DNA from 4 places in the Mesorhizobium sp. M0862 genome. Region 3 is predicted to be linked to each of the others. Evidence: predicted binding sites of a transcription regulator. Region 3 holds the regulator's gene; each other region holds the start of a gene.

Region 1 (3,354 bases), on a different contig from region 3:
ATCGACGCCGAGACCATCAGGCGACCCGCCGCCCTTGGCGCCAGACGGTGCGCACGACCGGCACATGATCGTCGAGGCGCACCCGCACGAGGTCGGCGCGGCGGCCCTGTTCGATGACGCCGCGGTCGTTTAGGCCGATCGCCTCGGCCGGATTCTTCGACACCATCGCGACCGCCTGCGGCAAGGAGATGCCCTCGACGACGTCGCCGAGGAAGAAGGCCGACTGGATCAGGCTGAAAGGGATATAGTCGGACGACAATATGTCGAGCAGGCCGTCGCCGGCCAGCGTGCGGGCCGAGACATTGCCCGAATGCGAGGAGCCGCGCATGACGTTGGGCGCGCCCATCAGCACGCCGAGCCCGGCATCCTTCGAGGCCTTGGCGGCTTCCAGCGTGGTCGGGAATTCCGCGACGCGCACGCCCTGCTCGATCGCCTCGTCGACATGGCCTGATGTGGCGTCGTCATGGCTCGCCAGCCCCGCTCGTTGCAGGCGGCTGATATCGCCACCCGGTTCGGTCCCGAATTCTTCGCTGATTCCGACATCCGCTTTTCGCAGAACAATTGGAAGTCGCGATCGGTCAACTTCAGCTTGCGCTGATAGTAATAGGCGTAGGTCTCGAGATTGACGAACTGGCGCTGTCCCGGCGCATGGTCCATCAGCGACGCCAGTTTGACCCGCTCGTCGCCATCGAAATTGGCGAAAGCCCGCAAACAATCCGGCGCCGAGACCTCGCAGCGCAGATGCAGGAAATGGTCCGCCCGCAACCGGTCCTTCGCGACGCTGTCCTCGATCGCGTCGGCCAACTTGCGGATGTCGTCGGAGGTAAGGTCGGCGTCCTCGTCCATGCCGACACGCAAAGCGTCGAGCACGGTGGTGATGCCGGCGGTGGCCACCTGCGCGTCATGGGCAAGGACGGCGGCGATCGGGTTCCAGCGCACTTTCGGGCGCGGCGCATAGTGGCCTTCGAGATGGTCAGTGTGCAGCTCGACCAGGCCGGGAATGATGTAGTCGCCGCCCATGTCCTCGCCGCCCATGCTCCCGCCGGTGTGGCCGGTGCCGGCGTCGACGCCGGAGATAAAACCGTCGCGCAGCACGAGCGACCCTTCGACGATCTCGTCGGCAAGCACGATGCGGGCGTTGTGGAGAACAGTTTCGGCGGTCATTCAGGCAGTCCTTGCTTACTCGGACGAATTGCGGTCAGGCGGTTTTTCGGGCAGCGCGGCGGCCGAGCGCATGATGCGAAAGCACCATGAACGGAGCGCCCGGTTCGGTTTCGACGAACAGCGTCAGCGCATCCACCAGCACCGGCTGCTGCAGCACATCGGCGAACAGGCTGTCAATTGCCGCGCGCAGACGTTGGCTTTCCTGCGGCCCGGCCCGGCCGGACAGTGTCATGTGGAAGCGAAAGGTCTCAAACACATAGGGATAGCCCCACTGGCAGAGATTGCGGAACTCGGCCGGCTTCAGCGAATCCAGGCTGCGCCGCTCGATCTCGGCCTCGGTGAGCGGCGCGCGAAAACGGTCGAAGCTAAGCACGACATAATCGGCGAAACGGTTGAGCGGCGGCAGCGGGCCTTCCGGCACCAAAGCGAAGAAACCATCGATCTGGCTGACGACCAGGCGCGGGATGGTGACCGTCGGCGTTGCTTCGGCAAAGGCGTCCAGCGCCGCGCGCAACGAGCTTTCGGTTTCGTTGGCGGCCAACCGGAAGGGCGCTTTCAGCGTCGCATGAAAACCGTAGCGCCGCGCCGATGCGGTGTGAAAGGCGACTTCGGCCGCCGACAGCTCGCCCACCGCCTCGACCGGCCTGGTGGCGGCGCCAAAGGGGTCGCGGCCCAGCCAGTTGGCGGCGATCCGCGCCAACGGCTCGTCCTGCCTTGGGGTGAAATAGATGGCGTAGCGCATCGAAAATCCTCCTTAAAGCGCGCCGAAACCGAACCGATGGCGCGACGCGCTTTAAGTCTTTAATTTGCTGCATGTCGTCATCCCAAAAAAGCTGCGCACTTTTGGGCGACATGCACTGGCCCGCTGCCATAGGTGATTTCCATGACGGATTGACGAAGCTTATGCGGGTTTTCGAAGGCAAATCGACCCCATGGATCGTTAGCCGACGATTTTTTCCTGCTTGACCAACAGCTTCCGCCGCAAGTGAAGGCCGATCAGGCCTTCATCAGCCATTCGTGCTCGGGCGCGTTGTGGAACTTCCACGTCCGCTTCGGCCCGGCCATGACGTTGAGGTAATAGAGGTCGTAGCCGTGGCAGGCGGCGCAGGGGTGATAGCCCTTGGGCACCAGCACAACATCGCCGTCCTCGATCGCCATGGCTTCGTCCAGCTCGCGGGCGCCGGTCTTGTCGGCGTCGGTGTAGACGCGCTGGAAGGCAAAACCCTGTGGCGGGTTGAGGCGGTGGTAGTAGGTTTCCTCAAGATAGGATTCGGCGGGCAGATTGTCCTGGTCGTGCTTGTGCGGCGGGTAGCTCGATGTGTGGCCGCCGGGCGTGATGACCTCGACCACCAGCAGCGAGTCGGCCGGCTTACCCTCGGGCAATATGTTGGTGACGTAGCGCGTGTTGGTGCCTTTGCCCCGAGTCTCCTGGCCGAGGTCGTGGGGTGCGATGACGCGAACGGGCAAGCCGCCGCCCAGGCCCGGCGCCGAGCAGACCGCGAGCTCGAGATCGGTGTCGGCGGTGACCGACCAATCCGACCCCTCAGGAATATAGACCGACCACGGCTTGCCCTCGAAGGGCGACATGCGCTCGCCGAGCAGGCCAAGTTCCCGGCCGCCGGCCTTGGCCGTGCCCTTGCCGGTGACGAACACCAGGCAGACTTCGCGACCGCCCGTCTTACCCGAGGCGTTTTCGCCGGGCTTCAAACGGTGCAGGTCGAAGCCGACATAGGTCCAGCCGGCGCTGTTGGGCGTGACATGCGCGACGCGGCCATGGCCCTTGTCGGCTTTGACGAGCAGTTTCGACATGTTTTGTCTCTCCTATCGCATGTCTTCGAGGTCGGCCTCTCAACTTCGTCATCCTAGGGCGAAGCAGGAGCGAAGCTCCGTCGCGAAGACCCTAGGATGACGAAGCGAGGGACATTCCGGCCAATCACCGACGTAGGCGATACGCCAGGTGTCGAGTGTCCGACCCGCAAGCCCTTCCGAGCCACGGCCGTTCATTCCTTCGGTTCGGCGTCCGCCTTCGCTTCGCCGGTCTTCGGTCGATCAGGCGTAGCCTTGCTCTCCTCCACCGGCTTGTAAAGATAGAAGAACTGCCAGACGGCGTAGGCGGCAAAGCCGAGCGCAATGATGCCCCAGAATGGGGTGCCGGAGGCGAATTCTATTCCGGCCCAGATCACGCAGACG
Region 2 (3,354 bases), on a different contig from region 3:
CGGTCCTGACCAGGACCTGCAAAATCCGCTCGGCGTTGGTGGCGAATATCTGCACAAATGGATGACCGGCACCCGCACCTTCCATGAGATGGTCGGCAAGGATGGCGGCACCACCGATGTGGACGACCGGTTCACTGTCCGCAGCTTCGACAATGTCGGGGCCTGGATCCTCGGCCGCAACATGTTCGGCCCGATCCGTGGCGAATGGCCAGACGAGAGCTGGAAAGGCTGGTGGGGCGACAACCCGCCCTATCACGTGCCGACCTTCGTGCTGACCCACTACAAGCGCGACCCCATTGTGATGGAAGGCGGCACCGTTTTCCACTTCGTTGCCGGCGGCATCCACGCCGCGCTCGAACAAGCAAAGGCCGCGGCCGGCGGCAAGGATGTCCGCGTCGGCGGCGGCGTTTCCACCATCCGGCAATATCTGCAAGAGAAGCTCATCGACGAGTTGCATCTGGCGGTGTCGCCGGTGTTGCTCGGGAGGGGCGAGAGCCTGTTTGCCGGGCTGGATATGCTGAAGCTGGGTTACCAGTGCACCGAGCAGGTGGCGACAGCGCTCGCCACGCATGTGACGATCAAGCGGGTGTAGTGGCGAAGTGATAGGCGCAGGCTTCTTTCTCCCCGTTCTACGGGGAGAAATGCCCGGCAGGCAATGAGGGGCAGCGCTGCTTTTGGAGGTTAGCAGCGTCCGACGGCTGTGAATTCGTCGATGCCGGCGCTGCCCCTCATCCGCCCTTCGGGCACCTTCTCCCCGTGAAACGGGGAGAAGGAAAAGTGCTCAATACTTCTCCGGCACGTAAAGCTCGCGCGGCAGGACCTGGCGCTCGTACTCCGGGTTGAACACCCGCTCGGGCAGCGTGATTTCTTCGTGCGGCACGTCCTCATAGGGCAGCTGTTTGAGGAGATGGTCGATGCAGTTCAGCCGCGCCCGCTTCTTGTCGTTGCCTTCGACGATGTACCACGGTGCCTCTGGGATGTTGGTGCGGGCAAACGTCTCTTCCTTGGCCTTGGTGTACTGCTCCCAGCGCACGCGCGACTGCAGGTCCATCGGCGACAGCTTCCACTGCTTCATCGGGTCGTGGATGCGCATCATGAAGCGCATCTGCTGTTCCTCGTCGGTGATCGAGAACCAGTATTTGACCAGCGTGACGCCGGAGCGGACCAGCATGCGCTCGAACTCCGGCACGTCGCGGAAGAACTCTTCGACCTGATCGGGTTCGGCAAAGCCCATCACCCGCTCGACGCCGGAGCGGTTGTACCAGGAGCGGTCGAACAGCACGATCTCGCCGCCGGCCGGCAGATGCGGCACGTAGCGCTGGAAATACCACTGCGATTTTTCGCGCTCGGTCGGCGCCGGCAGCGCAACGACGCGGCAGATGCGCGGGTTGAGGCGCTGGGTGATGCGCTTTATGACGCCGCCCTTGCCGGCGGAATCGCGGCCTTCGAAAACCACCACCAGCTTCTTTTTGTGGTAGGCGACCCAGGACTGCAGCTTGATCAGTTCCGACTGCAAGCCGATCAGGTCGCGGAAATACTGCATGCGATCGATCGACGGCGGATGCGCGCTCTTGTAGATCTTGGCGATCTCCAGCGACAGCGCCGGCTCCGACATTTCCAGCTCATAGTCCTCATCGAGCGTGTCGGCGAGTTCGGCTTCCAGCCAATCCCTGGCCGGAGAATTCTGCTTTAACTCAGTCATTTCCACTGCTCCGCTTGCCGGCTGACATAAAACCCTGAGCCGACTCGATATAGGCCGCCAATGACGGTTTTATTGCAAGCCGCCGGCCAGCCGGTGATCACTGCAAACCAGCGAGCATTGCCGATCCATCGCCCTGGGATGGCGACAAGCCGCTCAAATTGTCCTACAAATGGCGGACCCGTTCGGGCTTCCCCGCCCTTTCCTGCTAAAACCGCCTCCCCACCAAAACTACGAGGATCTGACATGGAATACCGCACGCTTGGCCGTTCCGGCTTGAAAGTTTCGGCGCTGACCTTGGGAACCATGACCTTCGGCGGCAGCGGGCCGTTCGCTGCCGTCGGCAATTCCGATCTCGCGGAGGCCTCGCGCATCATCGACACTTGCATCGATGCCGGCATCAATCTCATCGACACCGCCAATGTCTATTCCAACGGTCTGTCGGAAGAGATCATCGGCGAGGCGCTGGGCGGCAAGCGCAAGAACGACGTGCTGATCGCCTCCAAGGCGCGCATGCGGATCGGCAAGGGCCCCAATGACGAAGGCCTGTCGCGCCATCATCTGATCCGCGAATGCGAGAAGAGCCTGAAGCGCCTCAGGACCGATGTCATCGACATCTATTTCCTGCACGAATGGGACGGCGCGACGCCGCTCGAGGAAACCATCTCCGCGCTCGACACGCTGGTTGCCCAGGGCAAAATCCGCTATGTCGGCTGCTCCAACTATTCCGGCTGGCAGGTCATGAAGGCGCTGGGCATCAGCGACAGCCAGCACCAGCCGCGTTTCGTCACCCAGCAGATCCACTACACGCTGGAAGCACGCGAGGCCGAGTATGAGCTCTTGCCGATCTCGGTCGACCAGGGCCTTGGCGTGCTGGTGTGGAGCCCGCTCGCCGGCGGCCTGCTGTCGGGCAAATACCGCCGCGACAGTCCGACGGCGCGCCAGATCGGCGGCTGGTCGGAACCGCCGATCCGCGACGAAGACCGGCTCTGGCGGATTGTCGACGTGCTGGTCGATATCGGCGCGGCACGCGGCCTTTCGGCGGCCCAGGTGGCGCTGGCCTGGCTGCTTGGCCGGCCGGCCGTCAGCTCGCTGGTGATCGGGGCGCGCAACGAAGCCCAGTTGAAAGACAATCTCGCCGCGGCAAGCCTGACGCTGTCCTTTGATGAACGCCAGCGTCTCGATGCCGTCAGCCGGCCGCCGGTGCTCTATCCCTACTGGCACCAGCAGTTTACGGCGAAGGACCGCTTCGGCCCGGCCGATCTGGTTATGGACCGCAGCGTCATCTGACTTAAGGGCGCCGGAGGCCGCTAGCCCGCGATAAACCGCCAGACCTGCGGATCGGGCTCGATCTGGCCGCTGAGCACGAAATATTTGTAGAGCACGAGCAGGCAGATCGCCTGCTCGGCCCGCTCGTCGGCGAATTTGCGGCAATAGGCGTTGGCCGCCGCAACGATGCGCTGGGCCTCGGCCGGATGTTTCTCGAGATGGTGCACGCGCTCGGCCAGATCGCTGAAGTCGGGCGCCAGCGGCACATAATGGACATCGGGCTCGAGCTGCCCTTCCGCGAACCAGGTCTCATAGGTCGGCGGCGGCATCAGGCAGAGCGAGTTCGAGCTCATGATCCATTTCAGATTGGTCGCGACATCATTGCC
Region 3 (3,354 bases):
GCTGAGCCGTCCGGCGGGTGGATTTTCAGGCACGAGGACCAAGATCATGGGTGAACATACCGTCGCCTCCTTCGATGAAGAGCTCGGGCAGATCAGCAAGCTGATCCGCGACATGGGCGATCTGGCAGGCTCGATGGTCAGCGGCTCGACCAGGGCGCTGCTCAATTCGGACAATGCGCTGGCACAGCGTGTCGTTTCCGACGACGCCATCATGGATGCGCGCCAGCGCGAACTGGACGACCGCGCCATCACGCTGATCGCCAAGCGCCAGCCGATGGCCAACGATCTGCGCGCCGTGGTCGGCTCGATCCGCATGGCCGGCGACCTCGAGCGCATCGGCGATCTCGCCAAGAACATCGCCAAACGCGTCGGCACCGTGGGCTTGAGCGTCACGCCGCGCGACCTCTCGCACTCCATCGATGCCATGGCGCAGCTGGTGCTGATCCAGGTGCAAGGCGTCGTCGAGGAATATGCCGCCACCGATGCGGCAGCTCTTGCAAAACTCAGGAATGACGACGAGCGCATCGACGTCAAATACACGTCCGTGTTTCGTGAGCTCTTGACCTACATGATGGAAGACCCTCGCAACATCACCGCCTGCACGCATCTCTTGTTCTGCGCCAAGAATCTTGAGCGCATCGGCGATCATGTCACCAACATCGCCGAAAATGCGTATTATGTGCTGACCGGCCAGCAATTGCCCGCCAATCGTCCGAAGCAGGACGAGACGGCGATGGCCACGCCGGCCTGATGAGGGTGAACTGCCTATGATCGCGCCACGCATCATGGTCGTGGAGGACGAGGAGCCGCTAGGCGTGCTCCTCCGCTACAACCTCGAATCCGAAGGCTATCACGTCGAGGTGGTGACACGCGGCGACGAGGCCGAGATCCGCCTGCAGGAAAACGTGCCCGATCTCCTGGTGCTCGACTGGATGGTGCCCGCTGTTTCCGGCATCGAGCTCTGCCGGCGGCTTAGAGTGCGGCCCGAAACCGAGCGGCTGCCGATCATCATGCTGACCGCGCGCGGTGAGGAAAGCGATCGCGTGCGCGGCCTGTCCACCGGTGCCGACGACTATCTGGTCAAGCCATTCTCGACGCCGGAGTTCATGGCGCGCGTGAAGGCGCTGCTGCGCCGGGCCAAGCCGGAAGTGCTGTCCAGCGTGCTCAAGGTCGGCGACATCGTGCTCGACCGCGAGTCGCACCGTGTCTACCGCAAGAAGAGCGAGATCAGGCTCGGACCGACCGAGTTCCGGCTGCTCGAATTCATGATGCGCCATCCCGGCCGCGTGTTCTCGCGCAGCCAGCTGCTCGACAATGTCTGGGGCGAGACGATCTACATCGACGAGCGAACCGTCGATGTCCATGTCGGGCGCTTACGCAAAGCGGTCAACAACGGCCGCATGCCGGATGTCATCCGTACCATTCGCGGCGCCGGCTACGCGATCAGGGAAGACTAGGATGCTGCGCGTCGCGCCGTTGCCGGCCATTCAGGCGACATGCTTGCCGGATTTGGCCTGAATGCCCGGCGCGAAAATCTCCTGATCGACGAAGCCGAGCGCGCGCATGGCACAGCCTTCGCGGATCAGCGGCAGCTCGTTGGGCTCGGTGTCGAAGGAGATCGATTTCGAGTGCTGGCCGCCGGCGGTCTGGGCGATCGCTTCGCGCAATGCCGGCTCGATCAGGTCGAAGGCGGCGGCGCTGACGCCAACCATGGCGACAGGCGCCGGGTCGATCAGCGCAAACAGGCTGCCGAGGCCGAAGCCGAGCGCCTCACCGGCCTTGCGATAGGCTTCGCGCTCCGGGCCATCGGTTTCGCGGGCGCGCGCGGCGAGTGCGCGCATATCAGCGTCGCCGATATCGACCGGCTCGGCATCTTCGCTCATCATTTTGGCGCTGCGCCAGATGGCGTAGTTTCCGGCATAGGCCTCGACGCAGCCGCGCCGCCCGCAGCGGCAGAGCGCGCCGCCCGGACGGTGGATCATGTGGCCGAACTCGCCGCCGGAGGAATGGGTGCCGGTGAACAGTTCGCCTTTCAGCACCAGCCCCATGCCGATGCCGTGCGACAAGAGGATCGCGATGAAATTGTCGCGGTAGCGCTCGGGCTGGCGCCATTGCAGGGCCACCGCCATCATATTGCAGTCGTTCTCCATGGTGGCAGGAATGCCGAATTCCGCTTCCAACATGTCGGCGAAGGCAATGTCGGTCAGTGGCGTGATTGGCGACCACAGCATGGCCCGCGCCTGCGAATCGGTGATGCCCTGGATGCCCATGGCAATGCGGGCGATGCTCTGGACATCGAGGTCCGGGTCCGCGAGACGCCGCCCGACGATTGCTACGCATTCGCCGATCAGCTCGTCGCGCGGCATGGTCAGCGTGTCGAGCCGGCGCTGTTCTTCCGCGACCACCTGGCCGGCATAGTCGATGACGGTGACGGAGAGGAAGTTCAGCGACAGCACCACGGTCATGACCGCCGCCGCTTCCGGGTTGAGGCCAAGGCCGACCTGCGGCCGGCCGCGTTTCAGCGAGCCGGTCTCGCCAGGCTTGCCTTCAATCAGGATGCCTTCTTGAATCAGATCAGACGAGATTGCCGATATCGTCGAATGGCTGAGGCCGGTGGTCGCCGCAATCTCGGTCCGCGACGGCTGGCCGGCCCGGCGCACGGCCGAAATCACCATCGCACGGTTGCGACGGCGCAGATCGTCGTGGCGGATCCCAACCGACATTTGTTTTCCTCCCGGCCTCCTCGCGCCTCATGATAGTGAAGGCGTTCGACGGCACCAGCCAAATATTGGCAGACGCCGGCAGCCCTGTCATTGTTTATTGCGGAGCTCGAAAAAATTCGGCAACGCCATCAGAATCCATCATAATCGATGTTGACAGTGCCTTATCATTGAACCAGTATTTTTTCGAGGCTCGAAAAAATTGAGCCTCTTTGTGCAGGCCTTCGGGCCGGTTTTGTCGCGCCGTGGGCGGCGCAGGGAGGGTTATAATGAACAGATTTGCAGCCGCCATGCTGGCGGGTGTCGCCATGTCGCTGGCGCTGATGTCGGTCGCGCAGGCGAAGGACAAGGTCATCGGCGTGTCGTGGTCGAACTTCCAGGAAGAGCGCTGGAAGACCGACGAGGCGGCGATGAAAACGGCGATCGAAGCCGCCGGCGACAAGTACATTTCGGCCGACGCGCAGTCCAATCCCGGCAAGCAGCTGACCGACGTCGAAAGCCTGATCTCGCAGGGCGCCAACTCGCTGATCATCCTGGCGCAGGACGCCTCGGCCATCGGCCCGGCGGTGCAGAAGGCGCTGGACGAAGGCATTCCGGTCGTCGGCTATGATCGCCTGATCGAGAACAAGGACGT
Region 4 (3,354 bases), on a different contig from region 3:
TTTTCCGGAGTATCGGCCAGCGGCTTTTCCGTCAGCAGATGGCAATTATGGGCAAAGGCGGCAAAGGCGACATCACGCCGGGCGGCTGGAACCACGACATCGAACACCGCGTCGGGCCTGGTCTGGTCGAGCACCGCGTCGAGGCTGGTGCCGATTACTGCGCCGTCGAGCCCGTATTCGTGCGCCCTCGCCTTCGCCCGTTCGGCGTCGAGATCGACAAGGCCGACAATGGCCAGCCCGTCGATCTGCCTCGCGGCATCGAGCCAGGCCTTGCTCATCGCTCCACAGCCGACGAGGACGGCATTCATCATCCGGCATTCCTCCCGTCCGGTCCCTCCAGACCGAATGTCACGGCATTTCCGGCATCACCGTAAACGTTTCTCCGTAAACGTTTACGAGAACACACCCGATGGCGTAGAATGTCAATCGGCTGTCAGCGAAAATCATCCCGAAGCCTTGGCCTGGGCGGCAGCCGGTGCTAGCCAAGACAGGGGGAGAACTGTCCTTGGCGTCCAGCATCCATGACCTCGCGCGTCACCTGAACATTTCGATCGGCACCGTGTCGCGGGCGTTGAACGGCCGCGCCGACGTCAATGCCGACACCCGCCAGCGCGTGCTCGCCGCCGCCAAGCAATTGAACTATTCGCCCAACCAGTCCGGCCGCAGCCTGCGGCAAGGCACCACCCATTCGATCGCCTTCATGCTGCAGCCGCATCCGGGCGACCAGCAATATGGCGAACCGTTCTTCATCCCGTTCCTGATCGGTCTGCAGGGCCGGCTGGCCGAGGATGACCTGGATCTGATGGTCGTCATGGGCGAGCCCGGCCAATATCAGCAGGAGAGGCTGCGCCGCGTGGTTGAGACGCGCCGGGCCGACGCGGTCGTGTTGGCCAATACACGGCGGGAAGACGATCGGATCGACTATCTCAGCAAGGCCGGCTTTCCCTTCGCCACGCTTGGGCGAAGTCAATCCGGCGACGACACCTATCCTTCGCTCGATATCGATTTCGAGAGGGCGGGTGATGAAGCCGTCGACCGGCTGGTCGCGCGCGGCCACCGCCGGATTGCCGCCATCCGCCCTTCGCTTGATCTCAACTTCGGCTACCTGTTCCTCGACGGCTACCGCAAGGCGCTGGAGCGGCATGGCATCGAAGTCGACCCCGGCCTGATCGCCGACGGCTTCATCAACGAGGCAGGCGGCTACCAGGTGACGCCGCGCGTGATGCTCTCCAAGGACCGGCCCACAGCCATCATCTTCAACAATGACGCAATGGCGCTCGGCGGCTGCAAGGCACTGGCCGAGATGGGCATCAGGCCCGGCCACGACATCGCGGTGATCGTCATCGTCGACACGCCGCTCTGCCGCTACTTTTCACCGGCGCTGACCGCCTTCCGCCCGGCGCTGGAGCCGATGGGAAGGCGGTTGGCCGAAATGCTGCTGGCCTCGCTTCCCGCCTTTGCCGGCCCGGAAGGTCCGCGCATCATCCGCGAAGTTTGGCCGCTGGAGTTGATCGCGCGCGACAGCGATTGATAGTGCGTCTCTCCCTTCTCCCACAAGGGAGAAGGAAGAGGCCCGCTCTGTCACGCAAGTATCATGTTCGCGTCCTAGACCGCTTTGCGAGAGGGCGACATCGTCGATGCGATGCGGTGGCCCCTTTGCGCCGCTCAAGGCTTGTCACAAAGAGGATCTCCATGAAAATCTCGCACCGAACCGTGTCGCTCGGCGCCGCGCTGGCGCTGTTTACCGCCCTGACCCCTGCCCTTGCCGACAGCACCGCCACCGTTGGCGGCTTCGTCAACAAGGGCCTGGTCGGCGTCGGCCGCATTCCGGCCGATCAGAAGGACAAGTTCGGCGAGACCTTCGGCTCCGGCTCCGGCATGTCGATCGACGCCGCAAGCTGGAACCGTGGCGCGGACGGCTACAAGGGCTCGCTCTGGTTGCTGCCCGACCGCGGCTACAATGTCGTCGGCACCACCGACTACCGGCCGCGCCTCAACACTATTCATATCGAATTCACGCCGACCGCACTGGGCGCCACGCCCACCGCCGGCCAGGAACGGACCGGCGTCAAGGCGACGCTAGCCGATTCCCTGCTGCTCACCGACGACAAGGGCGCAGACGCCACCGGTCTCGATCCGCTCAACGGCGTGCGCGCGGCCAATGGCGACCTGCCGATCCTGCCCGAGGCCAATGGCAAGCTGGCGCTCGACAATGAGGCGATCGCGCGGCTGCCCGACGGCACCATGTTCATCTCTGACGAATACGGCCCCAACATCTACCGCTTCTCGGCCGACGGCCATCTGTTGTCGGCAACGCAGCCGCCCGCCGCTTTGGTGCCGATGCGCAAGGGCGCGCCGAACTTCGCCTCCGACAATCCGGGCCCCGGTGCAGCCGAACCCGATCCGAAGGATCCCGAAACCGGCCGCCAGAACAATCAAGGCCTCGAAGGCATGGCGCTGACGCCGGACGGCAAGTCGCTGATCACTGTGCTGCAGTCGGCGCCCCGCCAGGATGGCGGCGATTCGCCCGCGACGCGCCAGAACACCCGCGCGCTGGTCTACGACGCCTCCGACCCGGCCCATCTCAAGCTGGTGCATGAATATGCCGTGCCGCTGCCGGTGTTCAAGGACGCCAAGGACAAGACCAAGGTCGCCGCGCAGAGCGAAATCGTGGCGCTGTCCGACAAGACCTTCCTGATGCTGGCGCGCGACAGCGGAAACGGCCAGGGGGTGAAGGGCGATACTTCGCTGCTGCGCCAGATTTTCGTCGTCGACGTCTCTGGCGCCACCGACATTGCCGGCGGCGCCTTCGATGCCGCCGACAAGCCGCTGGCGCCCAAGGGCGTGCTCGACCCCTCGGTGACCCCGGCCAAGCTGACGCCGTTCATTGACATCAACGACAACAAGGAACTCGGCCGTTTCGGCCTGCATGACGGCAAGCCGAACGACAAGAACAATCTGTCGGAGAAGTGGGAAGCGATGTCGGTGGTCAGCGTTCTCGATCCGGCGCTGCCCGACGACTATTTCCTGTTCGTCGGCAACGATAACGACTTTCTCACCCAGGACGGTTTTCAGGTCGGCGCGCCCTACAAGGCCGAAGACGGCGCCGATGTCGATACCATGTTCCTGGTCTATCAGGTCACGCTTCCGGGCCTCGCCAAGAAGTAGCCATATACGGAAAGGCGGACGCGCCCGGCGCGTCCGCCTTTAACCGTCTGTCGGCGATCAGCGATGCCGTGAAGGCACCTATTTCAAAATCTCCGCATCCCTTGGCACGCCGGCATCGATCGGCTCGGCGGTCCGGCTCGACACAGCCATGATCTTGCCCGCGGCCGACAGGTTCGGGCGCACATA

Evidence for each region. Region 3 encodes PhoB, which activates phosphate uptake and scavenging genes when phosphate is short. Its sites were predicted from a motif close to TGTCATNNANCTGTCAT; they were not measured.
Region 1: a site for PhoB is predicted at 2,048-2,064, ahead of NKI15_RS01955 (DUF1045 domain-containing protein). Genes of this name have one in related genera too.
Region 2: a site for PhoB is predicted at 1,763-1,779, ahead of ppk2 (polyphosphate kinase 2). Genes of this name have one in related genera too.
Region 4: a site for PhoB is predicted at 1,580-1,596, ahead of NKI15_RS23645 (esterase-like activity of phytase family protein). Genes of this name have one in related genera too.

Annotation. Positions count from the first base shown of each region.
Region 1 is NZ_JAMYOJ010000001.1:386,552-389,905, reverse strand. It holds gene phnN (phosphonate metabolism protein/1,5-bisphosphokinase (PRPP-forming) PhnN) at 1-20, opposite strand, end outside; partial or broken gene NKI15_RS01960 (alpha-D-ribose 1-methylphosphonate 5-triphosphate diphosphatase) at 17-1,164, opposite strand; gene NKI15_RS01955 (DUF1045 domain-containing protein) at 1,199-1,906, opposite strand; gene iolB (5-deoxy-glucuronate isomerase) at 2,161-2,973, opposite strand; gene NKI15_RS01945 (hypothetical protein) at 3,165-3,354, opposite strand, start outside.
Region 2 is NZ_JAMYOJ010000025.1:17,048-20,401, reverse strand. It holds gene NKI15_RS27355 (dihydrofolate reductase family protein) at 1-592, shown strand, start outside; gene ppk2 (polyphosphate kinase 2) at 782-1,702, opposite strand; gene NKI15_RS27345 (aldo/keto reductase) at 1,946-2,989, shown strand; gene NKI15_RS27340 (glycosyl transferase family 90) at 3,010-3,354, opposite strand, start outside.
Region 3 is NZ_JAMYOJ010000007.1:187,630-190,983, reverse strand. It holds gene pstB (phosphate ABC transporter ATP-binding protein PstB) at 1-5, shown strand, start outside; gene phoU (phosphate signaling complex protein PhoU) at 47-751, shown strand; gene phoB (phosphate regulon transcriptional regulator PhoB) at 768-1,457, shown strand; gene NKI15_RS13425 (ROK family protein) at 1,488-2,723, opposite strand; gene xylF (D-xylose ABC transporter substrate-binding protein) at 2,990-3,354, shown strand, end outside.
Region 4 is NZ_JAMYOJ010000018.1:6,988-10,341, forward strand. It holds gene NKI15_RS23635 (Gfo/Idh/MocA family protein) at 1-311, opposite strand, end outside; gene NKI15_RS23640 (LacI family DNA-binding transcriptional regulator) at 506-1,531, shown strand; gene NKI15_RS23645 (esterase-like activity of phytase family protein) at 1,693-3,168, shown strand; gene NKI15_RS23650 (L,D-transpeptidase) at 3,247-3,354, opposite strand, start outside.